DNA from 3 places in the Desulfosporosinus sp. FKA genome. Region 2 is predicted to be linked to each of the others. Evidence: predicted binding sites of a transcription regulator. Region 2 holds the regulator's gene; each other region holds the start of a gene.
The links. The regulator Rex, encoded in region 2, represses fermentation and respiration genes when NADH is low (regulators of the CRP and FNR family bind a similar motif). The targets are predictions, from matches to a motif close to ATTGTTAANNNNTTAACAAT.
Positions count from the first base shown of each region.

Region 1: B5771_RS01310 (acyl-CoA dehydrogenase) is a predicted target of Rex. The motif match lies at 4,108-4,127, and genes of this name have one in related genera.
Region 3: B5771_RS02395 (tRNA-binding protein) is a predicted target of Rex. The motif match lies at 7,402-7,421, and genes of this name have one in related genera.

Region 1 covers NZ_NAHZ01000010.1:55,064-65,251, reverse strand. Annotated here, with positions in the region: gene B5771_RS01325 (enoyl-CoA hydratase-related protein) at 638-1,417, shown strand; gene B5771_RS01320 (3-hydroxyacyl-CoA dehydrogenase family protein) at 1,453-2,319, shown strand; gene B5771_RS01315 (sigma 54-interacting transcriptional regulator) at 2,510-3,910, shown strand; gene B5771_RS01310 (acyl-CoA dehydrogenase) at 4,235-6,049, shown strand; gene B5771_RS01305 (3-hydroxyacyl-CoA dehydrogenase/enoyl-CoA hydratase family protein) at 6,082-8,469, shown strand; gene B5771_RS01300 (acetyl-CoA C-acyltransferase) at 8,481-9,638, shown strand; gene B5771_RS01295 (acetyl-CoA hydrolase/transferase C-terminal domain-containing protein) at 9,720-10,188, shown strand, end outside.
Region 2 covers NZ_NAHZ01000031.1:97,645-107,832, forward strand. Annotated here, with positions in the region: gene B5771_RS15560 (FMN-binding glutamate synthase family protein) at 1-454, shown strand, start outside; gene B5771_RS15565 (valine--tRNA ligase) at 786-3,452, shown strand; gene B5771_RS15570 (folylpolyglutamate synthase/dihydrofolate synthase family protein) at 3,475-4,800, shown strand; gene B5771_RS15575 (DUF47 family protein) at 4,986-5,612, shown strand; gene B5771_RS15580 (inorganic phosphate transporter) at 5,605-6,612, shown strand; gene B5771_RS15585 (sporulation protein) at 6,805-7,497, shown strand; gene B5771_RS15590 (redox-sensing transcriptional repressor Rex) at 7,731-8,363, shown strand; gene cimA (citramalate synthase) at 8,838-10,188, shown strand, end outside.
Region 3 covers NZ_NAHZ01000012.1:35,488-45,675, forward strand. Annotated here, with positions in the region: gene amt (ammonium transporter) at 1-158, shown strand, start outside; gene B5771_RS02365 (response regulator transcription factor) at 148-795, shown strand; gene B5771_RS02370 (ammonium transporter) at 922-2,133, shown strand; gene B5771_RS02375 (sensor histidine kinase) at 2,956-4,539, shown strand; gene B5771_RS02380 (response regulator) at 4,532-5,215, shown strand; gene B5771_RS02385 (MFS transporter) at 5,440-6,699, shown strand; partial or broken gene B5771_RS02390 (NAD-dependent malic enzyme) at 6,785-7,032, shown strand; gene B5771_RS02395 (tRNA-binding protein) at 7,445-7,774, shown strand; gene B5771_RS02400 (NAD(P)H-binding protein) at 8,066-8,947, opposite strand; gene B5771_RS02405 (TetR/AcrR family transcriptional regulator) at 9,093-9,671, shown strand; gene B5771_RS02410 (prolyl-tRNA synthetase associated domain-containing protein) at 10,021-10,188, shown strand, end outside.

The DNA.
Region 1 (10,188 bases), on a different contig from region 2:
GCCATCGCAAAAGTGCAATACGAATCATAGAATACAGTATAAGTCAGGTTCTCTTTATCCCAATGATCTGGGAATTAACATTTATGTTAATAGTTGCTGGCATTGTATTATTTATCGATTATATGACAAGAAACGATTAGATAGATTTCAGCGTACCTTTTGGCCAAAAATCACATTTAAAATTGCTTAGATTCAGAGAATACATGTCTATCTTGATAATTTAGTATCAATTATATACAAGTTCAAAACCTCTCTATTCTCACAGCCGAGCTAGAGAGGTTTTTGATTTATATAGTCATGCTCACATTTGAGCAGTATATCACGATGTGAAAATAGCTATTCTAACTAAACAGGTCAGACAGGAATAGTTTACTTTTGAAACTTAAATTAAATATTTAAGCCGCATTTAGTTTTATTTACATACAGAGATTCTTAAACCAATGGATCAAAGCTCAAAACCAATGACTAAGAAACCGTTATATCAGACTAAGCGGTTTGCTAAATTTAGTAGATTATTAGGTTTCAAGAAAGTATTTTTAACGATTAATTGTGAGTTGGCATGGTTTTTGTAATGGAAATGACTGAACAGATTTTTTAGATAGTAAAGAGAGCTAAAACAATTTAGGAGGTAGTGGAATTGGCGTTCGAAACAATTCTCGTGGAAATCGAAGAAGGAATTGCAACCATCACTTTAAATCGCCGGGATGTGCTGAATGCTTTAAACAGTCAGGTTTTTACTGAGTTGGCTGAGGCAGCCGAAAATTTGGCTGTTGATGATTCAGTTCGAGCAGTCATCATTACCGGCGGTGACAAAGTATTTGCGGCCGGGGCAGATATTAAGCAGATGGCCTTACTTGGTGCTGTTGATGTTGCTATAGGTCTCAGGCCATCAAAGATAGCCTTTGAGCGGCTGGAGAACATGCCTAAGCCGGTCATTGCAGCTATTAATGGTTATGCTCTTGGCGGCGGGTGTGAATTGACCTTGGCAGCTGATGTTCGTGTTGCCGCTGATAACGCTCAATTTGGTCTGCCGGAGATTAAGTTGGGGATTTTACCCGGCGGAGGAGGGACTCAGCGTCTCCCGCGCTTAATCGGAGCCGGTAAGGCGAAAGAATTAATCTTTACCGGGGATCTAATTAACGCGGAGGAGGCTTTAAGGGTTGGCCTTGTGAATAAAGTGGTCCCCGCAGATCAGGTCTTGGCAGAAGCCAAGAAAATGGCTAAGAAATTTGTTTCCAGAGGAGCTGTGGCCTTAAGTCTGGCGAAAGCGTGTATTAATGAAGGACAGCGCATGGACTTAGAAATGGGTTTAGAGTATGAACATAAATGCTTTAGTTTATTGTTTGCTACTGAGGACCAAAAAGAGGGCATGAAGGCTTTTGTCGAAAAACGAAAACCAAACTTTCAAGGGAAATAATAAGTTTATCCAGTTTTGATGAGGAGATGATCCAATTGAAATTAGAAGACATTAAAACAATCTGTGTAGTTGGAGCGGGCAACATGGGCCATCAGATTGCCCTGTGCTGTGCTTTAGCCGGTTATAACGTTGCCTGCACGGATATAAGTCAAGATATGTTGGACAAAGCAGAGGCCTTTGCCAAATCCTATTTGCCAGAACGGGTGAGTAAAGGGAAATTAACGCAGGAGCAGGCAGACAGTGTTTTGGTGAAGCTGAAGTTTACTGCGAGTTTAGAAGAAGCTGCCGGAAAGGCTGATTATGTTATTGAGGCAGCTGTGGAAAAAATGGATATCAAGCGGAAACTCTTTGCTGATTTAGATCGAATTGCTCCGCCGCAGGCGATTCTTGCCACGAATAGTTCCTATATTGTCAGTTCAAAGATTGCTGATGCCACGGAGCGTCCCGATAAAGTTTGCAACATGCATTTCTTCAATCCGGCTTTAGTTATGAAACTCGTGGAGGTTGTTCAAGGACCTCATACTTCTGCCGAAACTGCTCAAATCACCATGGACTTAACTGCTAAACTAGGCAAGATTGGTGTTTGGCTTAAGAAAGAAATTTATGGTTTTCTGGTCAATCGGATATTATCGGCTTTGGCGCAAGAGGCGATATTCCTCGCTGACATGGGAATCGCCACTCCCCAAGAGATTGACCTTGCAGTGACGAATGCCTTGGGTCATCCTCTGGGGCCTTTCCGTTTAATGGATCTAACTGGAATTGATTTGAGCTATTATATTAGTATGGAGCGTTTTCAAGCAACTGGTGATCCGGCCGATCGTCCTTCCCCTATCATTGTAGAAAAGTATATCAAGAAAGAATGGGGCCGCAAAACAGGTAAAGGGTTTTATGAGTATTCCTGAAAAAGTAAGCGCTGGCCTTCTTATCGGTGAAATCATATTGAAAATAATGACAATGATTTAGGGAGCTTGAGCAAAAGCTCCCCTTTTGTTCCGAACTAAATATTTTGACTATTTAAAATTATTGCTTTACTTCATTTGTTTTGATTCTATATAATAATGCTAAACGATGGATAACAAGTGGGGGATAAACATGAGTACCGGAGTCCAGGCTGTCACAAGCAGTAATTTTCCGCAGTGGAATCGAGAACTTTTATTCCGGATTATGGACAACATTCATGATGTAGTACTTGTTATTGATACGGATACGACCATAGTCTATGCGAACGAAGCTTATGCGAAGATACTGGGGGTGCCTGTAGAAAAAGTGTTAGGACGCAGGTTGGATCAGATCGAACCTAAGGCCGAAGCGATAACGTTAATGCGCAGCGGAAAGTCCTGTCATATGGGGAGGGACTATTTGGACTCGCTCGGAATTGATGTTATAGGAAGTTCCTTCCTTTTAAACGATGGCCAGAGAATCATGGGCTGTGTTTCGATCTTTAAAAACATTTCCGAAGTCATAGAATTGAGCCGCGAGTTGGAGCAGACAAGAGGTCTGGCCGATTATTTAAAAGAGCAATTAGAACAATGGGAGCAATTGCCTCTATCCTTCAAAGAATATGTAGGACAGAACAGCTCTTTAAAAGAAACCTTAGTCTTAGCAGCCAAGGTTGCCAAAACAGACAGTACCGTACTAATTCGAGGAGAAAGTGGTGTCGGTAAAGAGGTCTTAGCCAAGGCGGTACATAACAGCAGCCGAAGAAAAGATAAGCCGTTAATTAAAGTTAATTGTGCTGCGATACCGGACAATTTGATTGAAAGTGAACTCTTTGGATATGAAGATGGCGCTTTTACGGGCGCAAAAAAGGGAGGAAAGCTCGGTAAGTTCGAGTTGGCTCATAGCGGTACTATATTCTTGGATGAAATCGGTGATATGAGTATTACCATGCAGGCTAAATTATTGCGTGTCCTGCAGGAAAAAGAGTTCGAGCGGATAGGCGGAACTAAAACGATTAAAGTTGATATCCGGGTGATTGCCGCGACAAATCGGGATTTGGAAAGCATGATTCAAGAAGGCACTTTCCGGCGGGATTTGTATTATCGTTTAAATATTGTTCCTCTTAATCTTGTTCCGCTAAGAGAACGAAAGGATGACATTGTAGCTTTAGCTAAAACCTTTCTGAATCGGTATGCTTGTGAAGTAGGCCGTGAATTAACGCTTTCTTCTCAAGTTCTGAGGTTTTTTCAGGAATATGACTGGCCGGGCAACATTCGTGAAATGCAAAATGTACTCGAACACGCAAGTATTGTTTGCAGCGGTACAACTATAGAAATGTATCATTTGCCGAAACAAATTCTCCACCTTAATGATGACCAGTTAAGCGCCAAGAATAAGTCCCAAACAGTGAAGGAAATTGTGGCGGCCTTGGAAAAAGAACTAATTCTTTCGGCCTTAGCAGCCAATAAGAATAATCGAACGAAAGCAATGAAAGAATTAGGATTTTCTCGGCGAGTATTTTACGATAAATTACATCGTTATGGGATTAACTGAGCGGGATGACTATTAAAAATGTATTGTACGTTTTACGCACTATAGGTTTGGAAAGGAACTATTTTTTGTTTCAAATTCATACACGTTTTGCTGAGTCTTCTAAGATCATGCGCTCTTTAGAAGGCCTTTTTTATCTGGTTTTTAAGCCTCCCGCTTCTATAAGTGGGAGTGGTTCAGGTCACTTGGCATGGATATTGCTAGTTAAACTATTAAGAATATTTAATTTTTTTAGAAAAGGAAGTGTAAACCCAGCTTTGGTCAAAAAAATAATCAATATCAGAAGTCATTGATGGTACTACTATTTTGTGGAAAGGGTGAGTTATCTTGGCGAGTAATTTTATTTACAGCAATAAGGATCATAAATTTATTATCAAAGAGTGGTTGGACGGAAAAAAGATTCTAGGCTTAAAACGCTATCGAGATTATCTTTCCATTGAGGATGTCGATGGAATCCTCGATCAATCCCTGAAAGTGTGTAAAGACGTGGTAGCTCCCACAAATGATGATGGTGATACGATTGGGGCAAGATTTAACGATGGGAAAGTGACTGTTCCACCCTCGTTTCACAAGGCCTTCAGATTCCTCCATGACAACGGATGGGGTGCCAGCAACAATGATGTGGATGGTGAGGGAGCTCTTCCGGAAATCCTTAATCAATCTGTTCGTGAATATATTATCGGGGCTAATCCGTCCATGTCCCCCTATATTGGCTTAAGCGGCGGTATTGCGGCTGTAATCAAGACTTTTGGGTCTAAGGAACAAATCGCTCTTTATACACCAAAAATGTTTGCGGGAATCTGGGAAGGTACAATGTGCTTGACTGAACCCGGAGGCGGTTCTGACGTGGGGGATATGACATCCAAAGCGTATCCCACTGATGATCCTCTAGTTTATAAAATTAAGGGCACTAAATGTTTTATTACCGGAGGAGATCATGATCTAACGGAAAACATAATTCATCTGGTACTGGCCCGTGTTGATGGAGCTGCTCCCGGTACCAAAGGTTTGTCCTTATTTATCGTTCCTAAAATTTGGGTCAATGAAGACGGAAGTTTAGGTGACCCCAATGACGTCGCTACCGTGGGGATTGAACATAAAATGGGTCTTAAAGGTTCGGCGACAGCAGTACTCAGTTTTGGCGAAGAAGGTAATTGCCGAGGTATTCTGTTGGGCAGTGCTCCTGATGAAAAAGGGGTGGGCCAAGGTATGGCGCAAATGTTCATGATGATCAATGGATCCCGGATGGATACCGGGCATAGTGCTCTGGCTGTGGCGACAGTAGCCTATAACAATGCCGTTAATTATGCCAGAGAGCGCATTCAGGGGCGTCCCATTACCAATCCCAAAGGTGATCGCGTACCCATCATTCAACACGAAGATATTCGGCGTATGTTATTAACTCAGAAGGCGACCTTGGAAGCTATGCGGGCCATGATCTTTAAGGGCTATTATTATCTGGATTTAATCCAACATGGGGATGATCCTGAGGATATCCGTAAAGCTAAACGTTCAATTGAAGTTATTACGCCTTTGGTTAAGGCATACTGTTCAGATCAAGGGTGGCTGATGATTACCGAAGCCATTCAAGTCTTAGGCGGCTATGGCTATACCGAAGAGTATCCTATTGCGCGTCAAGCCAGAGACGTAAAGATTTATTCGATTTGGGAAGGTACTAATTTTATCCAATCCATGGATCTTGTAGGACGCAAATGGAGACTAGACAATGGCAATATTTTTAAAGAGTGGATGATGGAGTTGGCGGCATTTGTCCAGACCAACCAAAATCATAGTACCTTTGCCCACGAATTTGCAGTTTTAGGAAAAGCGTTAATGTCTTATCAAGATCTTGTGGGCACCATGCTGGGTTATTTCAAGGAAGACATCAGGCTGGTTCCTCTCTATAGCACGAGAATTTTGCGCATTACGGCTGAAGTATACGGAGGCTGCCTGCTAATGCAGCAGGCATTAGTTGCTCAAGAAAAGCTTGCTCAAAAAACTGCTGATCAGGACTTCTATAAGGGAAAAATTCAGGCGGCGAAATTTTACGTTCTTAATATCGTGCCCGACGTGGCGGCGACAGTACGAATTATTAAGGAAGCTGATACTTCGGCTATGGATATCCCAGAAGCAGCCTTTTAAAGTTAGTTAACAGAAACGAGAGGAGGATATAAATGCAGATTTATAAAGTTGCGGTAATCGGGTCAGGCGTGATGGGAAGCACTATCGCCGCCCATTTAGCCAATGCCGGGATACCAAGTCTGTTGTTGGATATTGTCCCGTCAAAGCTTTCGGCCAAAGAAGAAGCGGCTGGATTAACTCTTGAGGACAAAAAGGTTAGAAATAGTATCGCAGAACAAAATAAAGCCAAACTGCTGAAGATGAATCCTGCCCCGCTCCTGGTTCCGGAGTTTGCAGAACGAATTGAGGTTGGCAACATAAGCGATGATTTAGGACGTTTAAGCGAGGTTGATTGGGTCATTGAGGTTGTCGTAGAACGGCTCGATGTTAAGAAGGATCTCTTTAAGAAGATAGCTGCTGTTGCTCGTCCAGGGACGATTGTTACGTCAAACACCTCAGGGATCTCACTTAAAGACATGGTGGAAGGGCTTCCGGAAAGCTTTACACGATATTTCTGCGGCACCCATTTCTTTAACCCGCCGCGGTATATGAAACTTTTGGAGATTATTCCAGGACCCAATACCGAACCACTTGTGATTGCTTATCTGAAAGAGTTTGGCGAGCGTGTTTTAGGTAAAGGTGTGGTTATGTGCAAAGACACGCCTAATTTCATAGCTAATCGCATTGGAGCTATCGGCTCACCTGTGTTGCTGAAAGAGATGCTTCGTTTAGGACTAACTGTTGAAGAAGTGGATGCTTTAACAGGACCCGTTATGGGACGTCCCAAGAGCGCTTCCTTTCGTTTAATAGATCTCGTCGGCCTCGATATCTTTATTCATTCCAACAATAATGTTGCCAATGGTGTTCCGGAGGAGAAGGATGACTTTGTTTTACCTGAGTTTATCTTCACGATGCAGAAAAACGGCTGGTTAGGCGATAAAACGAAGCAAGGCTTTTATAAAAAATCCAGAGGCCCTCAAGGTAATGTTATAGAAGTTCTAGATATCAAAACCATGACTTATGGTCCACCCAAAAAAGTATCGTTTCCTTGTTTGGACAAAGCAAAAGCGGCAAGAAACCTGCGCGAGAAGCTTCGTACATTAGTCAGCGGAGATGACGTCGGCTCCGAGTTTGCTTGGAATGTTTTAAAACCAACGCTTCTCTATGCCGCTAATTTAGTTAAAGACATTGCTGAGGATATCACCGGTATCGACGAGGGCATGCGCTGGGGCTATAACTGGGAAATGGGACCATTTGAACTTTGGGATGCTCTCGGTGTTAAAGCTACGGCAGACCGCATTGTTGCTGAAGGCGGTAAATTGCCTGCAATAGTGGAAGAATTGCTCTCGAAAGGATATGAGAGCTTTTATAGTAAAACGGAAGCTGGAGAGACCACCTATTATGACAACGGTGTCTACCGTCAAAAAGTAGTCAGCAGTTATTCCTTCTCTCTGAAGCAAGCTTACAAGACAGGCAAAGTTATTATGGGCAATGCCGGTGCAAGCTTAATAGATTTGAACGATGGGGTTGCTTGCTTGGAATTTCATTCTCCGAATAATTCTATCACCACAGATGTTGTGGAGATGATTTATAAGTCATTGGAAGAGGTTGAGAAAAATTACGCAGGAATGGTTATTGGCAACCAAGGTAAAAATTTCTGCGTGGGTGCTAATCTTATGGATATTCTTCGCGAAGCAGAGAAAGGCAGCTGGTCGGATCTGGATCAGGGCATTCGTCAATTACAAAATGCGACAATGGCGTTGAAATATGCGAAAAAACCTGTTGTAGCAGCTCCCTTCGGTATGACTCTTGGCGGCGGAGCAGAGATATGTCTGCACTCTCATGCTCTTCAGGCTTCTTCGGAAACCTATATAGGTCTTGTCGAAGTTGGGGTCGGTTTAATTCCTGCCGGAGGCGGAACCAAGGAAATGGCTGTCCGGGCGATGGAAGGAGTTTTGCCGGGAGTTCAAACTATTCCAGACTATTTCTTTGCCAAACGTTTTGAAGTGATAGCTATGGCTCAGGTCTCGACAAGTGCGGAAAAGGCTCGGCAACTCGGTTTTTTGCGTGACCACGATCGTTACAGCATGAACCCGGAACATATCCTTATGGATGCTAAAGCACGGGTCATTGACCTGGCACTCAACTTCAGACCTAATTTGCCGACGAAGGTGAAAATTGCGGGGGCCGGTGTTCGCGGCACTTTGGAACTGGCAATGTATGGAATGCTTGAAGGGCGTTATATCTCCGAATATGACCGGCATCTAGGCAACAAATTGGCTTATGCTATCACCGGAGGAGACCGTCCGGCAGGTATGCTCGTTGATGAGCAATATCTTTTAGATCTGGAACGTGAAGCCTTTTTAAGTTTGCTTGGGGAAGCGAAGACTTTAGATCGCATCCGCCATATGCTCACTAAAGGCAAGCCATTACGGAATTAGGGGGGAAAACAATGCAAGAAGCGTACATCATACAAGCGAAACGCACTGCGGTTGGAAAATCGGCCAGGGGTGCCTTAGCACAGGTTCGACCGGATGATTTAGGAGCTTATGTAATACAAGATGTTCTTCAGACTATTCCTGACCTTAATAGGGAGGAGATCGACGATCTTGTCCTGGGCTGCTCTTTCCCAGAAGGTGAGCAGGGGATGAACATGGCCAGAATTATGATCCGGCGTGCAGGTCTTCCCATTGAGGTTCCGGGTGTGACCATCAATCGTTTTTGTTCATCAGGGCTTCAGGCGATTTCCATGGCGGCAGACAGGATTCGTTTGGGTGAAGCAGATGTGATGCTTGCAGGCGGAGCAGAGAGTATGTCTTTGGTTCCCATGGGCGGGAGTAAACCGGCTCCAAATCCGTTTATGCTCGTTAATGCCCCGGAAGTATATCTCTCCATGGGGATTACCGCTGAGAATGTGGCTAAAAAATATGACGTCACCCGCGAGCAGCAGGATGTTTTCGCGGCACGAAGCCATCAAAAGGCTTGGGCAGCTCAAAGCAGCGGACGCTATGATGATGAGATTGTCCCGATTCCTCTGCCGACTTGGGGGAAACCGGGTGAGAAATGGTTCACTAAAGATGAGGGTATTCGTCCGGAGACCACAGTAGAAACTTTGGCAAAGCTCCGGCCTGCTTTTAAAAACGGAGGTTCAGTCACGGCAGGGAATTCCTCCCAGACAAGTGACGGGGCGGCAATAACTCTGTTGATGTCCGAACAGAAAGTGAAAACTCTTGGCCTAAAACCTTTAGCCGTTTGGCGCGGGTTTGCGGTTGCTGGAGTGGAACCTGAACTGATGGGAATTGGCCCGCTCAAGGCTATCCCTAAGGTACTCAAGCAAGTCGGCTTAAAGCTGGAGGATATCGATCTCTTTGAGTTAAATGAAGCCTTTGCTTCTCAATCGCTGGCGGTCATTAAGACGCTGGACATTGACCCGGAAAAAGTGAATCCCAATGGCGGTGCCATAGCTTTAGGGCATCCTCTGGGCTGTACCGGGGCCAAGCTAACTGCGACCTTACTGCATGAGATGATTAAACGGAAGAATAAGTACGGAATGGTCACAATGTGCATTGGCGGCGGTATGGGAGCGGCAGGGGTCTACGAATTATTGTAAAGTAAATTCCTCTTTTACAGCGCCTGCCTTGTAGTTCTGGCGGGCGCTGCCAGTGAAGTTTAATGGATGAGGAGGAAGAAGATGTCCGCAACAGTTAAAGAATATCAAAGTAAGCTCGTTTCCCCGGAAAAAGCAGTAAGTGGTGTTAAGAGCGGGGATTGGATCGGTTATTCCTATGCAGCTAATACACTGCCTGTCTTAGATCGGGCTTTAGCTGCACGAACCCCTGAACTATATGATATTCAGCTATTAGGCGGAGTTACAATGCGTCCCCATGCCTTTGTAAAAGCTGATCCCAAAGGGGAGCATTTTAATTGGAATTGTACACATTTTAGCGCAATTGACCGGAAGTATTATGACATGGGGAGAGCCTATTATATTCCTCTCAAGTATTCAGAAGTCCCGCGCTATGTTCTTGAAAACGTGCGCATGGACATCGCCATGATTCAAGTCAGCCCTATGGATAAACACGGATTTTTTAACTTAGGGCCAACAATTTCGCATTACTGGGCCAATGCGCGCAAAGCCAAAGTTATTATTGTGGAAGTTA
Region 2 (10,188 bases):
TTTAGGAATCCCCAGCTTGCTCGGCTTAGTGCGGGCAGAGCGATTTTTAGTGGAACAGGGAGCCCGCAAAGAAGTGAGCTTAGTAGTCGCCGGCGGTTACGCTACCAGCGGAGAATGTTTGAAGGCCTTAACCCTGGGAGCCGATGCCGTATATTTGGGAACGGTCCCTTTGTTTGCTTTAGTTCATCGCCAAGTTCATAAGATTCTCCCTTGGGAGCCCTTAACTCAATTGGTTTGGTATGATTCCCCTTATAAAGATCGCCTGGATATTAATTTGGCCAGTCAAAGCGTTGCCAACGTTTTCAAGTCGATGGCTAAGGAGATGGAGGAAGGCGTGCGGGCTTTGGGGAAAACAGCATTGGCTGAGCTTGGTCCCAATGATCTGGTGGCCTTGGACGAATGGACGGCGAAAGTTACCGGCGTAAAACCTGCTTATACGTTTAAAGATTCATAAATTTTGACAATAGTCATCCGGCTGAGTATAATGTATTCAAATCAAATATTGGTTAAACTCGATGATTGTGAGGAATAGCATCAAGATACCGTCCAGAGAAAAAGACTATGAGCTGAGAGGTCTTTACGGAGAAGCGCTTGGGTCGCACAGGAGGGGCAGAGGGGAATGGAGTACTCTCTGACGGAAAACCCGTTAGACGAAACAATGAGTGTGAAACCGCCAAAACCTTTGAGGCTGTTTCACTAAATTAAGGTGGTACCACGATCGCTTTTCGTCCTTTATCAGGATGAAAAGCTTTTTTAATTCAATGCAGGAAGGAGTTTGGCACATTATGGATGAAAGTCTTAACAAAAATCCGGAAAAGATAGAAATGGCTAAGGCCTACGATTCAAGTCAAGTTGAGGGGAAATGGTATCAGTTTTGGGAGGAAAATGGATTTTTTCATTCGGAGGTTGATGAGAAGAAAAGCCCTTTTAGTATTGTCATGCCGCCGCCGAACGTTACAGGTGCTCTGCACTTAGGCCACGCTATGGATGGAACGATCCAGGACATCTTGACAAGGTATAAGCGCATGCGCGGCTTTAATACCCTTTGGCTGCCGGGGACAGATCATGCCGGGATTGCTACGCAGGCCAAAGTGGAAGCTCAGCTCGTCAAAGAAGGAACGAGCAGGGGGGAACTTGGACGCGAGAAATTTTTAGACCGGGTGTGGGAATGGAAAAATCAGTATGGCGGGCGGATTACCCAGCAACTGCGCCGCTTAGGCGCTTCCTGTGATTGGGAGCGGGAACGGTTTACCATGGACGAGGGCTGTTCCCAGGCAGTTCGCGAAGCCTTTGTAACCCTGTATCAAAAAGGGCTGATTTACCGGGGAAATTATATCGTCAATTGGTGCCCGAAATGCCACACCACGATTTCGGATATTGAAGTTGAACATGTGGACAGCGAAGGAAACTTGTATCATTTGCGTTATCCTGTAAAAGATAGTGATGAAACCTTAATCGTTGCCACGACGAGACCGGAGACGATGCTGGGAGACACAGCAGTGGCTGTTCACCCAGAGGATGAGCGCTATCAGCACTTGATCGGCAAAACCTTGATCCTGCCCTTGGTGGGACGAGAAATTCCGATTATCGCCGATGAGTATGTGGATCGGGAGTTTGGTACCGGTGCTGTGAAAATAACCCCGGCCCACGACCCTAACGATTTTGAAATCGGTCTGCGTCATCAGCTGCCGCAAATTGCCGTGATGGACAAAGAAGCCAAAATGAATGAGCAGGCCGGAAAATATCGAGGGCTAGACCGTTTTGAAGCCCGCAAAGTAATTGTCGAGGATCTCAAGGCCTTAGGCGTCCTAATCAAAATTGACGCCCATGCTCATGCTGTCGGGGAATGTTATCGCTGTGCTACAGTGATCGAACCCATGGTCAGCAAACAATGGTTTGTGAAAATGGAGCCTTTGGCTAAGCCGGCCATTGAGGTCATTAAGGACGGACGTTTAGGATTTGTGCCGGATCGTTTTGATAAGATCTATCTCGGGTGGATGGAAAATATTCGCGATTGGTGTATTTCCCGTCAACTGTGGTGGGGACACCGCATTCCGGTTTGGTATTGTGACGACTGCGGACAGGAGATCTGTGCGAAGGAAGACCCCACAAGCTGTCCTTCTTGCGGAGGAGTTCATCTCAAGCAAGATCCTGACGTCTTGGATACTTGGTTTTCCTCAGGACTCTGGCCGTTTTCCACTATGGGCTGGCCGGAAAAAACACCGGAACTGAAGCAGTTTTATCCGACGTCGGTGTTGGTAACCGGCAGGGATATTATCTTTTTCTGGGTCGCGCGGATGATCTTTATGGCTATGGAGTTCAGGAAAGAAGTGCCCTTCCCGAAAGTAATGATTCACGGCTTGGTTCTTGATTCTAAAGGGCGGAAAATGAGCAAATCCCTGGGTAACGGTGTTGACCCGATTGAAGTTATTGAACAGTATGGAGCCGATACTCTGCGCTTTATGCTGATTACCGGCAATACTCCGGGCAATGATCTGCGCTTTCATCCGGAACGATTGGAGGCAACCCGGAATTTCTGTAATAAGATCTGGAATGCTTCCCGCTTTGTGCTCATGAACTTGGAAGACTACGAGGCTGGGCCAAGGGGAGAGCTTACCCTGGCAGACCGCTGGATCTTGACCCGTTACGCCTCCCTGGTTGAGAAAACGACTGAAGCCTTGGAATCCTTCGATCTCGGTGAAGCCGGCCGAATTCTGTACGAATTTATTTGGAATGAATTCTGCGATTGGTATATTGAACTCAGCAAGCCCCGCCTTTATAACAAAGAAGATGTGCTTGCCCGTCATACCGCCCAATCTATTCTCCTGGAAGTCCTTGAAGGGACATTGCGTTTATTGCATCCCTTTATGCCTTTCTTGACCGAGGAAATTTGGCAGAACCTTCCCGTTGAGGGGGTCAGCATTATGATGCAGTCCTGGCCCGAGGCACCGGCTTATCATGAAGAAGATGCCGTGAGAAACATGACGCTTTTGATGGATGCTATTAAAGCCATCCGCAATATTCGAGCTGAAATGAAAGTCTCACCCGGACAGAAGGTGGAGATTCTGATTCTGGCCGCTGATTCCAGTCAGCGTCAGGTTTTGGAACGAGGAAAAGCAGATATCCTCAAGCTTGCCGGAGGAGCAAGTGTGGAACTGCTCGAAGCTGCGGCCGAAAAACCTTCCCAAGCGGCCAGTGCTGTCTTAGAGGGTGTGGAAATTTATCTCCCGCTCAAAGGACTCATGGATCTGGATAAGGAAGTGGCTCGTTTAGAGAAGGAGATCGCTCTCGTGGTTTCAGAACAGAACGTACTGGAAGTGAAGCTCAATAACCCAGGCTTTGTCGGCAAAGCGCCGGCAGCTGTTGTGGCCAAAGAACGGGAAAGAGCAGAAGGTTTAGCTGCCCGCAAAATTGCTTTAGAAGAACGTCTAAAGGAACTGCAGCAGAGTTAATAAGTTACAGGGGGAAAACGAGATGAAATCAATGGAACTTGAGCAAACGTATCAAGCGAGTCTTGATTACCTTGTCAACCTGACAACATTTGGGATGAACTTTGGTTTAGACAGAATCCGGGAACTTCTGAAACGGTTAGGCAACCCGGAAAAGAAACTGCGTGTCGTCCATGTGGGGGGGACCAATGGCAAAGGCTCAACGACGGTGATGATTGCCCGGATCTTACGGGAAGCAGGCTATAAGGTTGGTGTCTTTACGTCGCCTCATCTTCACGATTATCGTGAGCGTATGACCATCAACGGGCAAATGATTCCCAAAGAAACGATGATCCGGATCATTGCTGACCTTCGCCCCCATCTGGAGGCGATGGTAGCAGAAGGATTTGAGCATCCCACTGAATTTGAGGTGAGCACTGCTCTGGCACTTCGCTACTTTGCTCAAGAAGAAATTGATTATGCTCTCATAGAAGTTGGTTTAGGAGGGGCGATTGATTCGACCAATGTCGTAACCCCCTTGATTTCTGTGATTACCAATGTAGCTATGGATCATATGGATTATCTGGGCCCAGACCTGGTATCTATTGCCAAAGTAAAGGCTGGGATTATTAAACCGGAGTCTTTGGTGGTAACGGCTGCTCAAAACTCTGAGGTTATTCAAGTCCTGCGTGACACGGCGCAGGCCAATAGCGTTCCCATATACCTTGTCGGCGAGGATGTCAATTGGGAGAGCATTTGGAGCGGTGAGCTGGAACAGGAATTTGACCTGGTGGGCCTGCACTCGACGTATTATAAATTACGCCTGCACCTCATAGGCCTTCATCAGCTGCGCAATGCCGCAACAGCTGTAACTGTCTGTGAACTTTTGCAAAGCAACTACGGAGTAACAATCCCGCGAGAGGCTGTCTATGCGGGCTTGCGCAATGTCGAATGGCCCGGACGTCTGGAATTGCTTTCTCTTCAACCAAAAATCCTTTTGGATGGGGCTCATAATGTTGATGGGGCTCAAGCTTTGGCGGAAGCCCTGCCGCTTTATTCCCGGGAACGCCTCATCCTATGTTTCGGCATGCTGGCTGATAAGGAGCGGGAAAAGGTCGTGGATATGCTGGTGCCTATGGCCGAGGAGGTTATCGTCACCCGCCCCAATTCTCCGCGGGCCGGAGATTGGACGTCCCTGGGGAGACTGGCTGAAAAGCACGGCTGTCCTGTTCAATGTATCGAAGATCCCAAAGAGGCGGTTATTTATGCCCTCAGCCGTGTGGGTGAAAAGGACATGCTTTGTGTTACAGGTTCCCTTTATATGCTTGCCGATGCCCGTCAAGCTTTAATTGAGGAGTTAAAGAAACGATAACCTTCTCTTAACATAACAAAAGCTAATAGTCCTGATAAAAGTCACTTTTTTTAAAACTGTTTCGAAAAACTTAACATTTTTTTTACACAAACCCCCTGAGATTTGATACAATACTCCCTGGAATGACATGAAATAGGTTTGCGTTTTCTAGGGAGCTGAAAAAAATACGTTGGGGGTTATTTCGCATGTTCGGTTTGTCACCTAAAGAAGATAAATTCTATCTGCTTTTCACCCAAAGTACCCAAGTCGTTTCCAAGACCTTAAAGAGACTCCAGGATATTATGCAGCAAGACTCTGTATCCTCGGAAGATGCAGCTCAAATGCATCGGTTTGAACATGAAGCGGACAATATAACCAATCAAATCATGGAACGTCTTAATTCTACGTTTATCACACCTTTGGATCGAGAAGACATCTATAAACTCGCTCAAGTACTGGATGATATCGTTGATTTCGCTGAAGGTACTGTGGAACGCATGCTTCTCTACCGAACCGGAAAACCGTCCCTTGGCGCCCAAGAACTTGTTCATTTAGTAGAACTGGCAACACAGCAAATCCAATCGGCTTTCTCTTGTTTAGGTAATATTCATTTCAAAAAGACCATTATTCTAGCTGCAGCCGAGGAGATTTATCATCTAGAAAGCGCGGGAGATAAACTTTATCGCCAGGAAGTAGCTCGACTTTTTGAATTTGAGAAGGATCCCATTGAAATTATTAAGTGGAAAGAGATTCTTGAGCATATTGAAACGACGTTAGATCATTGTGAATCTATTGCCGATCTCCTTAAAAGTGTGGTTCTCAAATATGACTAATATTGGCGTATTATTAGTAGTAGTTGTCTTTTTAGCCTTATGCTTTGACTACATTAATGGATTCCATGATACAGCAAATGCTATTGCCACCAGCGTATCGACTCGGGCTTTGAGTCCGAAACATGCGGTTGTTTTAGCGGCCGCATTTAATCTGCTGGGAGCATTGGTCAGCACGGGAGTGGCCCAAACGATTGCCAAGGATATTGTTTCGCCCAAGTTAACGACCCAAGAGGTCATTATTGCTGCCTTGCTCAGCGCTATTACCTGGAATCTTGTAACGTGGTATTTAGGAATTCCCAGCAGCTCTTCCCACGCTATTGTCGGAGGTGTTGCCGGTGCTGCTGCCGCCAAAGCCGGCTTTGCCGTTCTACACTGGGATGGCTTAGGCAAGATCCTGGCAGCCTTGGTCTTTTCACCGATTATTGGTATGATTTTAGGATTTATCATTATGAAAATCTTAAATATGGCCTTTGGTAAATTATCACCGTCACGTGTCAATCACGGGTTCAAGAAAATGCAGGTCCTTTCCGCAGGCTTGTTGGCCTTTAATCATGGCTCCAATGATGCCCAAAAGTCCATGGGGATTATTACTATGACGCTCATTGCCACCGGAATTCAGGCTCAGACGGTTCTGGCACCTCCTCTTTGGGTTAAACTGGCCTGTGCTCTGGCCATGTCTCTGGGGACGGCTGCCGGTGGCTGGAAAATTATTCATACTATGGGCGGGAAAATTTTTAAACTGGAACCCATTAACGGCTTTGCTGCTGATCTGAGCTCATCAATTGTCATCTGGACAGCGACTGTATTTCCAAGTCTTCACCTTCCGGTTTCGACGACCCATGTTGTCTCCGGTTCTATTATGGGAGTCGGCAGTGCTAAAAGGGTTTCGGCTGTGCGTTGGGGCGTTGCTCAACAAATGCTGATTGCTTGGATTGTGACAATTCCCACAACTTCATTGATAGCTGCCCTATATTATCTCGTTGTTTCGAGAATTATGTAGGAGTGAAATTAAAGGAATAGCCCCCGCTTGGAGAAGTGAGGGTTTTAGATGGGGATAAAGAAGCTGAAGGGGCTGCCGTAAACTGTTAAGCGTTTGCGGCAGCCTCTTTTTGAATTTAGGAGTCTATTTTTCAGTTTTCCTACATATCTTCCGGTAGAAGGGTTGTCCGGACCTTACGGGAGGAGTAGAAGGATGAATCAATTTCAGCGGCTGCGTATTCTCACGTTGGTGCTCTTGGGGATGATGGCCCTGGGGTTGCTGACGTGGGGAATTGGAAAAGCCTATTTGGAACTCGTAGATCATTCAGCAAAGGTAAGGATTCCTCAAATCACATCTGACGGTCAAGCGAAAAATCAAGCAGACACCTTGGTTCTGCCCAAAGCGACCTTTTGGACCTGTCAAATTGGTGTTTTTCAGAGTGAAGAAAATGCTCAGTCCTGCCTTAAGCAGCTGCAGGAGTTAGCGAATGATGGCGGCATTATCAGCAGGGACCCTTGGATTGTTGCCATCGGTTTAGGCCACACGGCAAAGGAGTTAAGCGGCGTCAAAGAAGCTCTTGCTGCTAAGGGTATTCCTGCTGTGATTAAACAAGTTGAACTCCAAGAGCGATCGTTTCGTGTTATGGGGAATGGTTCGCGTCTAACGATAGAACTTCTTGCCAATGTTAATGCTCTCTTGCAGGAAGGAATCAGTTCTCAACGTTTAGCTCAGGAACAGCAGATATGGAATAGTCTGGCTGGAGAGCATTCCCCTTCACAATTAGTTCAGCTTCATAATCTCTATAATTTGCTTCGGGCGAAGAATGACCCACAAGATCAGCAGCTTTTAGGATTGTCTCTATATTTTGCTGCCACGAGGATTATAAATGCATTTTCTGGGAAATAATAACTATAAGATATAAGCAAAATTATAAAATATAAGCCAACTATAAACTATAAGCTAAAAAATGCTAAAGGGAGAGTATCAAGGGCGATGATTAATAGTCAGAAGATTATAAAATGGAACTATTTGCGTTTTTAGTTAATAGTGATATAATTAACATAACTATAATTTTATTATTATTATTATCCGATTAAGTTAATTTGATTTAAATATCAGATGAGAAATGAGGGAACTTATTGAAAACGCTTAAAATCCCAGAGGCTACTATTATTCGACTTTCAGTTTACTCACGACATCTGACAGACGTCGATAGAAAAGGAATAATTACTACCTCATCAGGGGATATCGCGGAAGGAGTGGGCGTCAGCCCCGCACAAGTCAGGAAAGACCTAGCGTACTTCGGAGAGTTTGGAACAAGGGGTGTAGGATATAACGTCAAAGATCTTCGTCAGCATATTTTGAGAATTCTTGGGTTAAGTGTTGATTGGAGCGTTGCTTTGGTCGGTGCCGGGCACTTAGGTTTGGCCTTAAGTTCATACAAAGGCTTTCGCGAGCGGGGGTTCATCATTACCAGTATTTTTGATTCAGATCCTGATAAGATTGGAACCAAAATCGGTGACGTTGAAATCTTACCAATTGACCACATTGAAGAAGTTACGAGACAAAATCAAACTCAGATCGGTATTATTGCCGTACCTTCATCTGTCGCTCAGGAAATTGCGGATAAACTCATTAAGGCCGGTGTGCAAGCAATCTTAAATTTTGCACCTGTCGTCTTGAATGTTCCGCCTGAGATTGAACTGAGGAATGTCGATCTTGCTGTTAATCTCGAAGTACTTACTTTTAACGTCGGCGCTCAACGATTTTAGAGTCATGCAGCAGCAACTCAGCTGCTAACTAATGAGTTCGGTCAAATACCTTTTACATAGGCATAGACCGTTCTCTTTGTTGTTTCTTTTTCTTTTTTAAGCTTCAGCAGATTATTCACGAGAACGGTTTATGCAAATAAAAAAATAATAAACTAAACAATTAAATAATCATGCTTGTTTTTTTAATAAAATAATTATACATAATTAAGAGCAATGATTATAAAATTTCTGCTGTTGTTTCGCAATTAATTATTGTTATGGAGAATGCACTGTTGTACATTAAGGTGTTTGTGTCATATAATAGACAACAAGAAGTGTGTTAAGGGTTCCGCTGAATATGGTCTGGACCGAGCGACACAGGTTGGAAAATACCCAACTACACCGTGTGGGACAAAAGCCCCGTGGAAGTTCTTAGGAACGGCTGCGGGTTTTTTGATACCATTTGGTATACTTTTTGGATTGCGGAGGGGAAAAATGAATCAAAACGAAGCTAAACGAAAAATTACAATCTACGATACAACTTTAAGAGATGGAGCACAGGGAGAAGGGATTCATTTTTCGACACAAGACAAGCTGAGTTATGTCAAGCGGATCGAAGAAATGGGCAGTCTCTATGTTGAAGCAGGATGGCCGGGAGCTAATCCCAGAGATGATAATTTCTTTCAGCTTATTAAGGAACAAGAGGTTCCTATGACACATATAGCTGCCTTTGGAAGTACCTGCAAAGTGAATGAAGCGCCGGAAAACAGTGAGATTTTACTTAAGCTGGTGGCTTCCGGAGCTAAAACGATTACTATTTTCGGAAAATCATGGGATCTGCATGTGCGAGATGTTTTGCGGACGAGCTTGGAGGAAAATCTGCGCCTGATCCGTGAATCTGTTTCCTTCTTAGTCAAACAAGGCCATGACGTCTTTTTTGATGCTGAACATTTTTTTGATGGGTTTAAGGAAAACCCGGACTATGCTCTGAAGTGTATTGAGATGGCTCTTCAAGCCGGAGCTTCCATAGCTGTCTTATGTGATACGAATGGCGGTTCTTTGCCGAAGGACATTGCCTTGGGAGTAGAAATGGTGAGACGTGAATTTGCTCCTCAAGAGTTAGGAATTCATGTTCATAATGACAGCGGCTTGGCAGTGGCTAACTCTCTGGTAGCCGTAGAGGCAGGAGTAACCCAGGTCCAGGGAACTTGGAACGGATATGGTGAACGCTGCGGAAATGCCAATTTAAGTACTTTAGTTCCTTTATTGCAAGTTAAGGGAAACTATGACGTCCTTTCGGACTCCGCCCTGCACAAGATTACTCCTTTTTCTCGCTTTGCCGCGGAGCTTTCCAATGCGCCCTTTGATGAGAAACAGCCCTACGTAGGCCGCAGTGCCTTTGCTCATAAAGCCGGAATGCATGTTGATGCGATTCTCAAGAATCATCGGACTTTTGAACACATGGACCCGGGCGAGGTAGGGAATGAACGGAGAATATTGATTTCTGACCAAGCGGGAAAAGCAAATATTTTCGAACGGCTTCGCCGTTTTGATCCGGATATTGTTAAAGAAGATCCCTTGGTGGAGAAGGCAATGCTCGAAATTAAGGATATGGAGAACAATGGGTTCCAGTTCGAGGCCGCTGAGGGCAGTCTTGATTTGCTGCTGGTCCGCACCTTAAATCGTTTTACGTCTCCCTTTGAAGTTTTAGATTATCATGTCTGGAGTGATCCGTTGCGCGGTGAGCTTGATTCGGTGGCCGTTGTGAAGGTTAAAGTCGGGGAACAGACCGTGCAAATTGCCGCCGAAGGCAACGGTCCTGTGAATGCATTGGATTCGGCGCTGC
Region 3 (10,188 bases), on a different contig from region 2:
GCGATAATGGAGTAGGTTTTGAGTCTGAAGGAGTGCATACGGGATTGGGATTGAATTCGATTCAAGAAAGATTACAAATGCTGGGCGGGAGTCTTCGAATTATAACGGCAGAAGGCCAAGGAACTTCATTGATGATGGAGGTGCCTTTTGAAGATTAAAGTATTTTTAGCAGATGATCATAAAATACTCCGAGAATCATTACTTATTTTACTCCAACAAGAAAATGATATAGAAATAATCGGTGAGGCCCCTGATGGGCAGGAGGCACTGCATGGAATTCTGCGCTTAAAACCGGATATCGCCATACTTGATATTTCCCTACCTCGGCTTAATGGTTTGGAAGTGGCTGAAAGAATTAAACGAGATTGCCCAGAAATAAAAGTAATAATCTTAACAATGCATAAGAATGAAGAATTTGTAGCTCGAGCCTATCAGTCTCAGGTTAGTGGCTATGTTTTAAAGGATAATGCCCTCGAAGAATTATTGAAGGCTATTAGAATAGTACAATCAGGTGGAATATATCTTTCAACAGATATCACTTCCACGGTCGTTGCTGGCTTTGTGAAGAATTTTAATCTTAAGAAAGGAGAGCCAGATGAACTCGTTTCATCAAGAGAAAGAGAAATAATCCAACTTCTTGCTGAAGGAAACAGTAACAAAGAAATAGCTACCATGTTAAATTTGAGTTTAAAAACCGTGGAAACTCATAGGTCTAATATAATGCATAAACTGGAATTTAAAAGCCTAGCGGATTTAGTTTTATATGCAGTTCGAAATCATATCATTGAAGTATAATTTAATAGTGCGAAAATTGAATACAGTAAAAATTGCCGTACAATACAGTAAATCCTGTATTAATTAATCCCTCATTTTAGTTTAAGATTTATTTGACATTAAAAATTAATAAATGGGAGGATTATGATGATTAATACAGGGGATACGGCGTTTGTTTTAATAAGTGCCGCTTTGGTATGTCTTATGACCCCGGGTTTAGCATTTTTTTACGGTGGCCTGGTACGAAAGAAGAATGTATTGACAATCATGATTCAGAACTTTGTTTCTATGGGAATCGTGACAGCAATTTGGGTCCTGGGAGGTTTTAGTCTGGCCTTTGGTAAAGATTTTCATGGCATTATCGGTAATTTACAATATTTTGGTTTAAGTGGAGTGGGCATGACCCCAAATCCAGCTTATGGGCCAACCATACCATTCCTAGTATTTTTCTTTTATCAAGAGATGTTTGCTGTAATAACGCCTGCTTTGATTACGGGTGCTTTTGCCGATAGGATAAGTTTTAAAAGTTATCTTAAGTTTTTAGTATTATGGAGTATTTTTGTCTATATACCTGTGGCCCATTGGGTCTGGGGAGGCGGTTTCCTAGCCCAAATGGGGCTTGTCGATTTTGCAGGCGGTATTGTTGTTCATGTTACTGCCGGAATTGCCGCTTTGGCCTCAGTGTTTTTTGTCGGGAAACGAGTTTTGCAACCAGGAGAGAGTACTGCGCCGCATAACATTGCCTTTGTTGCTTTGGGGACAGGACTTTTATGGTTCGGTTGGTTTGGGTTTAATGGCGGCAGTGCGTTAGCTGCTAATGGTATTGCAGCAACAGCTTGCGTCAATACTGATATTGCAGGTTCCCTAGCAATGATCGCATGGCTTGTCATATCTTGGATTCACGAGAAAAAACCGACCATGCTAGGTGTTCTAACGGGAGCGGTGGCTGGTTTAGCGACTATTACACCTGCTGCAGGCTATGTCCGGCCTTGGGGTGCTGCCATCATCGGATTACTAGCTGCTGGCGTTTGTTATGCAGCTGTTCAATTACGCATAAAACTTGATTGGGATGATGCTCTAGACGTATGGGGAGTGCATGGAGTCGGCGGTATTCTTGGATCTATTTTGGTGGGTGTATTTGCCATATCAAGCGTAAATCATACGAGCGGTCTTCTTCAAGGAAATCTGCACCAATTTTTAATTCAAGTACTAGGGGTTGCCTTCACGGCCCTTTATGCTTTTGGTGTAACGTATCTTATCTTAAAGATCATAAATGTTTTTGAATCTGTGCGTGTGCCTAAGGAAGTGGAAATAAAGGGACTGGATGTCACTCTGCACGGCGAAACAGCTTATTTGTAATGCTATGACTTCAATAAAATCAGCCAGAGCTTAATGCTCTTGGCTGATTTTTTTACTATTAGTGACAACTAGAAATATTAATACGACAAAAAGCGGAGGTGCATCGTTAATCTGTATCAATCATTGAGTTATTAGACAGTCGAGACGAGGGAACTAGTACCTCTGATGAATTAACAATGAAGAAACACCAACCCACGTTGAGACCGTGGTAAGTTTGAAACACTAACATTTTGAAAGCCGCCTGTGGCAAGGGTTGACTTTTCTAAATCTCGATTGGCTCAACAAGTCAGCTACTATACTCATTTGCACAAATTGTGGACTGATTCAGTGGTTTATGGAGTCTCCGGAGAAGATTTAATGATCGTCATCTCATTGGAGGTTATTTTTGATGGAATCAGCAAAATCTATTCGTAAGTGGAAAAAAAGCGTCTGAAAGGGCCAATAAAGCATGTATTTCTGCATTGCGTTGCAATTCCGGTTGGAGGGCTATTTGGTGTTGCATTTCTTTTTATAGGGGGATTAGGATTAGGTATGTTTGATTGGAAGAGGAATGAAAGGAAGTACAAAATCTTAATTGAGAGAGATAAATAGGAACTTACAGTAGAGTCGATTTTCCAACTTCCCAAAAAAATAGGGTAAACCTCCCACCTGCGAGAGCGGGGTCAAAAGCCAAATAATTTAAACGGCTTTGCGGGGAATGTAGTCCAGGACGTGTTGCTCTGGATTTTTAAATGGAGAACAACAATTTGTCGGGTACAGTGGTATAATTGACACAAAACTCAAGGAATTTCAGATAACCTCATTTTTTGCGGAGGGAACCTAATGCGATTGCAACGTAAAATCAGCATCTATATTCTCGTCATCTTATCCGTATCAATTGGAAGTATCATGATTTTATCAGTCTATCAAATGAGAAGTCTAGTAAAAAATCAGGTTAGCAGAAATCTCTTAAATATTTCTAATTCTGTTGCCAATTTTTCTGAAGTTCAGGACTTTCTACAAGGGAAGAGCACCTTAACGGAAAATGCTTTTAATGAGCAGATAGAAACGATCCGAGCGAAAACCGGTGTCGCCTTCATTGTCGTTATGAATATGAAAGGAATCCGCTATTCCCATCCAGTTGAAACAAGAATTGGAGAAAAATTTCAGGGCGGAGATGAAAAAAGAGTCCTGACATCAGGGCAGGAATATGTTTCTGAGGCTCATGGAACGCTGGGAACATCGTTGCGTGCGTTTGCCCCAATTTATAAAAACGGCCATCAAATCGGAGCCGTATCTGTGGGTATACTATTGACGGAACTCGATACTGACGTGTACAAAGCGCTGCTGCGTTTTTTGCCGTTCATCGTATTTGGCCTTTTTCTCGGAGGGATTGGCGCTACTGTCCTGTCGTTCAGTATTAAGAATACAATTTTTGGGATGGAACCGGAAGAGATTGCTTTAGCCCTCAAGGAGAGGGAGGTTGTTTTGGGAAATGTCAAAGAGGGAATTGTCGCCGTCGATGACAAGGGAAAAATCACTTTGTATAACAAACAAGCTGCTATCATCTTGGATCTAAATGAAAGTGACAAAGGAAAGAACGTCTTTGAATTCATCTTCAGGGACGTACAGCAGGGTCCTCTATCCCTTGGGCAGTTGCTGGAGGATGTGGAAATCAGAATCAAACCAGGACTTACGATCGTATGCAAATATAGTCCCCTCATCGATGAAAAAAACCGAGTCATGGGTGCTGTGATCAATTTTCGTGATCTGACCACAGTTAAAAAGATGGCTGAAGAGCTTACAGGCATTAAGAAAATGGCTTGGTCACTGAGGGCACAAAATCATGAGTTTATGAACAAACTGCACACGATCTCTGCCTTGATCCAGATGGAAGAATACGATGAAGCCGTTGACTATATTTCCAGCACGGCCAAGGCGAGAAACAATGTTAGCGGTATTCTGACAAGAAAGATCAAAAATGTTTCCGTCTCAGCGCTGCTCTTCGCCAAATACAATAAGGCGGAAGAGTCTAGGATAAAGCTGAAGATTGACCCCAATTGCAGCCTATCCGAACTTCCTCAAGCGCTAACTGCCGATGATTTGTGTTCTGTACTTGGAAATCTGATTGAGAATGCTTTCGATGCTGTTGAGAGTGACGGTAGCGGAGAAGTCTATGTAAAGCTTGATGAGGAAGATGATATTCTCAATATTACGGTTGCGGACAACGGCTCTGGCATCCCCGAATCCGTTCAGCCATACATATACAACTTGGGTATGTCCAGCAAATCTGGGCAGCGTGGTTACGGTATGTATATCGTGAAAAAAATTATTGATGATGCGAGGGGCACTATTCGCTTTAAGGTTGACCGTGGGACATCATGGCACATCTCAGTGCCCCTCAAGGGGAGGGACATAAATGTTTGATGTTTTGATCGTAGAAGATGATCCTATGGTAAGCCATGTGAACACAAAATTTCTCAAGAAAGTTTCCGGCTTTAACTTGGTGGGTGCGGCAGCAAATTTGGCGGAAGCCCGTGAGTATGTTCAAAAGGAAAAGATCAACTTGATCCTGCTCGATTTATTCCTCCCGAAAGAAAACGGTATTGACTTTCTGAAGTGGCTGCGCAGCCAAGAAATCCACATCGATGTCATTCTGATCACAGCCGACAAACGCAGCGAGAGTGTGCAGGAAGCCTTTCGTTATGGGGCTGTCGATTATCTGATCAAGCCTTTCACCTTTGAACGTTTCAAAGATGCAATGCAGCAATACAAAGAGTGGGCCGAAAGCTTGCAAAACAGTATTTTTATAGAACAGGAAGCCTTGGACCGTTATGTTCTAACCGGGAGAGCGGAAGTTGAAACGGACAAGCCCTTGGAAAAGGGTTTGAGCAAATATACTTACCAGCGAATTTGGGACCATATTGCCCACAACGGCGAAGAGTATTTCACTGCAGATGAGTTAGCGGAATATTTAGGAATGGCGCGGGCCTCTGTCCGCAAATATCTTGACGTCATGGAACGCGAAGAAAAATTAGAGCTTTTGATCGAGTATGGAAAAGTCGGCCGTCCTCAGCATAAATTCAAACTCAAGGAGTTCTGAGATAATGTCCTTTATGGAGATAAAGTTTGTAAGAGCAAAAAGAACTTAAAATTCTTAATCTGCAAAAATAAGTCTTAATTTGCAGAATATTGTCAATGGTCCCCATTTTCGGCTAATATGAAGTTGCGTTTATTATCTAAAAAGGAGGTTAACTTTAGTTTACGCAACTCAGGTTTGCCGTTGGTTCAATTCTAACATGAGAATGAATTGGGAGGGGATCTATAATGAAACCGACAAAAGTGCGTTGGGAAGTCATAACCCTGTTATTCTTCGCGACGACGATTAATTATCTCGACCGAACCAACTTATCAGTTGCACTTCCGGTCATTGCCAAACAGTTATCCTGGACACCTGCGGCCATGGGCGCCATTTCATCAGCTTTTCTCATAACTTATGCGCTCCTGCAAATGCCGATCGGTGTTTTCATTGACAAAATTGGAACCAGGATGACATATATCTGGTCTGTCATCATTTGGTCTCTCGCCTCCATGGCGACCGCTTTGGGTACTTCCTTCGGATCGATCTACATCTTCCGCTTAATCTTGGGTGTCGGCGAAGCCCCTGCTTTTCCGGCAGCGACAAAGACGGCTGCAGACTGGATACCTCGGCGGCAGAGAGGGATCGCCACCGGATTTTTTACAGCCGGAGTTAACATGGGCTCCGCTATAGCACTCCCTCTTGTTGCATGGATTGTGAGCTCTTTTGGCTGGCAAATGTCCTTCATCATCACCGGTGCACTTGGTTTTATCTGGCTCTTTTTCTGGCTTGTTCTCTACCGTGACCGAAAAGACAACAAGCGAGTCAATGAGGCTGAAAATGCTTTAATTGACGCCGACATCACAACGGTGCAGGAACAGCCCCGCGTACCCTGGATACAATTGTTTAAGAAAGTGTCGACCTGGGGTCTGATGCTCGGCTATGCTTGTCAGCTCTATATCATGTTTGTTTTTGTCACTTGGCTTCCGACCTACCTCGTGCAGGCCCGCCATATGACCCTTCTGCATTCCGGTATTTACGGGATGATACCGTTCATTGCCGGTACGATCAGCGCCTTCCTTGGCGGAAGAACCTCAGACGTCTGGGTGCGCAAGACACCGAACGGCCGAAAGATCGCCATGAGCCTGGGTCTCATTCTTGCCATGGCCATTATCCCAGCGGTATTCGCAGGTTCTGCCTCGATGGCTCTAACTCTTTTGACAATTTCTGAATTTGGAGTCATGTTCTCAAACGGAGCCGCATGGGCCGCTGCTTCGGAAATTGCTCCCGCAGGTCAGGCCGCTTCCGTTGCTTCAATCCAAAACTTTGGCGGAAATGTTGGCGGTTTCCTAGCCCCAACAGTTACCGGTATACTCGTTCAGGCTACCCACTCCTTCAACAGCGCTTTGATCCTGGCAGGCATCCTGGCTTTTGTCGGTGCGATTATCTACTACACCATGCTTCCGGGGTCAAAAGTACAAGAGGAGAGCCAAGCTTCTGCGGCTTGATTCAGCACTCCTTTCTGTAGGTTGAAATTAAAATCATAATCTAAGAGAAGAAGCCTTAAAGCTTCACAGCGACAACCGGGGGAAAATAGCGATACAAGGCAAAATAACCGTTAAGGATGCCCGTGATTTGAGTCTTGCCTATTCTCCCGGAGTTGCCGAACCTTGTAAAGAAATTGCCCAAGAACGGTCTTTGGTTAATGTATATACAAATAGGGGAAATACAGTAGCCATCGTGTTGACAAAGTGGTCGAAACCGTAAAGCTTTTGGAACCTACCTTTGGCGGAATTAATCTTGAGGATATTGCAGGACCTGCTTGTTTCGAAATTGAGGACAGTGGAGTTGCGGTGCATGTTTCCAATCTATTAGAAATCATAAACTTTTCTTAGCATCCAACTCAGAAAAATTGCAGTTAAATAAAATTAGGTTTAAGTGGTTGTGTTTGCAGGCCTCCATTGCTTGGGGAAGACTTAAAATCCCTACCTGCGAGAGCGGGGTTAAAAACCAAATAATCTAAATGGCTTTGTGGGAATGTAATCCAGGGCGTGTTGCTCTGGATTTTTACAATTTGTCGAGGTACAGTGGTATAATTAGGAATAAGTTGGAGGGATGCGTAGGATGGGTTTCATGGGAGTGTATTATTGGAGGGGCAATTGTATTAAAATGAAAACTTTTTAAAGATTATTTTAGAGGCATGTAATTTTAGTTGTATTATATTAACAATAACTATCAGGGGGCAGGCATGTCTTGGCTACTTTTGACGATTTTATGAAATTAGATATTAGAGTTGGAGAAATTATTAAGGCGGAAGTCTTTGAAAAGGCAAAAAAAACTGCTTACAAATTATTTATAGACTTCGGTGAAGAAATCGGCACAAAAAAATCAAGCGCTCAAATCACCGAATGCTATAGGATAGATGAACTTATTGGGAAACAAGTTTTAGGAGTGGTTAACTTCCCTCCAAGACAAATTGCAGATTTTATGTCAGAAGTCTTAGTTTTAGGAGTTTATGCGAACCAAGGAGTTGTACTCATTCAGCCGGAAAAAGTAGTTCGTAAAGGTGATAAATTAGGATAATGAACAATGTTAAAAAAATGCACCTCAGAATTGCGAATACAAATAAACTCAAGTTACTTTATCATCTTGTTTTTTGCCACATCCTCGCCCGACACCAAATCCTCCCCCACGCACACTTCTACCGCGCTACCCTCACCCCAAATCCCCATAAACACCAACCACCCGTCAACCAACCTAGCGACCTCCTTCAATCCTGCAGGATGTCCTTACCTAGCGGATAACCGAACCGGGAAGGTGGAGTCTGGGGGATGCGCTAATTGCAGATTAAAACAGTCTCCCAACTGTTTAAACTTATTTTTTATATGCTTCTGCGAAAACTTTTGCAAAATCTTTGAGTTTGACTTTACCAAGATGGTAATCCGTGGCGCGGAGGTTAGCATAGAATTCGTCGATGTTTTCTTGGGCACGATTCATTTGGGCGAAACGGTTGGCAGTGTCCTCGTGGATACCAATTTTTTTCATGTTCGCAGTGAGAGCTTCGACAGGAATTTGTTGGTATTTGGCTTCGATATCATTTTCAGCAAGAGCCTTGAGCCAATCGTTTCCTGTGCCCCAGTCGCTCACGACGAATTTCGCGCTTTTGCCCGCTGGGGTGTGGGAAATCAGGGCGAAAGCGACGTTCGCGATATCAACGGGGCTGGCCCAACCGCGCGTGATGTCAGCTGAAGCTGAGCTGAAGATAGCTTGTTGGGTTTTGAGGTTTTGCATATTGGCAAAAAGGTTATTGTAAAAACCAACAGGGCGGATGTGAGCAATGTTAACGCCTTCAAGCGAGTTGAGTACGTCTTCCATAAAATGATACATGTAAAGGATACCGGCTTTTGGGTTGTCAGCGCCGATCGAGCTGAGATTGACGACGTTTCTCACGTTTGAGTTTTGCACAGCGGCCTTGTAATTTTCAGAGAGCTCGATGGCGGCCTGCCACATATCAGTTCCTGACATCGGGTTGATGCCTGTAATCATGAGATAAACGACGTCGCTGCCTTTGAATGTTTCGGTGAGGAAGTTGACGTTGCGGTTTGAACCGACAGCGGCTTTGGCTCCGAGGGCATGGATAGCGTCGACTCGGTCTTGCGAGCTTGTGATGACAGTGACGTCGTGGCCGTCAGCGATGAGGCGTGGAAGGTAGTTACGATTGATATTCCCGAGAGAGTCGAGAACTGTGATTTTCATTGTGTTTCCACCTTCATTTTGATAAAATAATGTCACAAACTGACATCGAGATTAGTGTAAACTTGCCGAATTTTGTTGTCAAGAAAAAATGTAAGAAATTGACAAAGAGGTTCTGCAAAATTTTCAAAAATAGGAATGAGAAAAAATGAAAAGTAAAGAGAAATTGCAGGTGGCGGCCGCGAAATTATTTATGGAAAAAGGCTATGAAAACACGACGGTGCAGGAGATTGCGAGTCTTGCGGGTGTGACGGAGCGAACCTTTTTTCGGCAGTTCAAGGATAAGTCGGACGTACTTTTTGATACGAGTAATACGATGGGGCAGCGGGTCGCGGCTTTTATCACTGACAATTTTGACGTCGAGCAAAAGCCGCTGAAGCTTGCGGTTGACGGCTTTGCGTCGATTTCTGATTATTTTGATGGCTCGCGGGAGCGGGTGTTGGCTCGGAATCAAATTATTCAAAGCAACCCTGATTTACAGGAACGAGAGTTGTTAAAAAGGCAGGTGCTAATTGAGTCTGTCACAAACGCTTTGTCTGTCAAATTTGATAGCGAGCTGTCAGAGCTTGCCGCGCGATTTGCGGTTGAAATTTTTCACATGGCTTTCAGAAAATGGATTGAAAGTACAGAGAAAGGCTTTGAAGAGCAGGTGCTCGTGGTCTATCAACTGTATGAAAAACTCACTTTATTGATTTTTGAGTATCCCTCCTTGCGAGAGCGGTGTTAAAAACTAAATAATCGAAACGGCTTTGTGGGGAATGTAATCCAGGGCGTATTGCTCTGGATTTTTAAATGGAACCACAATTTGTCGAGGTTCAGTGGTATAATTAGGAATAAGTTGGAGGAGAGCGGTTGGCGAAGCCAAGAACCGTCACGGACGCTAATTTCGTCAATTGGTGGACAACTCTGCATTGCAGTAAAGAGTCCTAACCCCCAATGCTGAGGGATGTCCTCACCTATCCAAAGGTTCTCACCGAATTGGGAAGGTGGGGGATGCTTGATAAAGGTTACAAAAGAAGGACAGTTTCAAAGGTTGGTTGGATTGGCATGATCAAACAGGAGACAAGAGGTAAACTATGAAAAACATTGAAATAGATAGTACAATTTATAAGACGAAACCGAACAAAGCAAATCGATCAAAAGAAGAAATGGATGTTTACGATTTATTGGAAAGACTTGATATTCCATATTTCAGGCTCGACCATGATGAGACTCCATCCATTGAGATGTGTGATCAGGTTGAA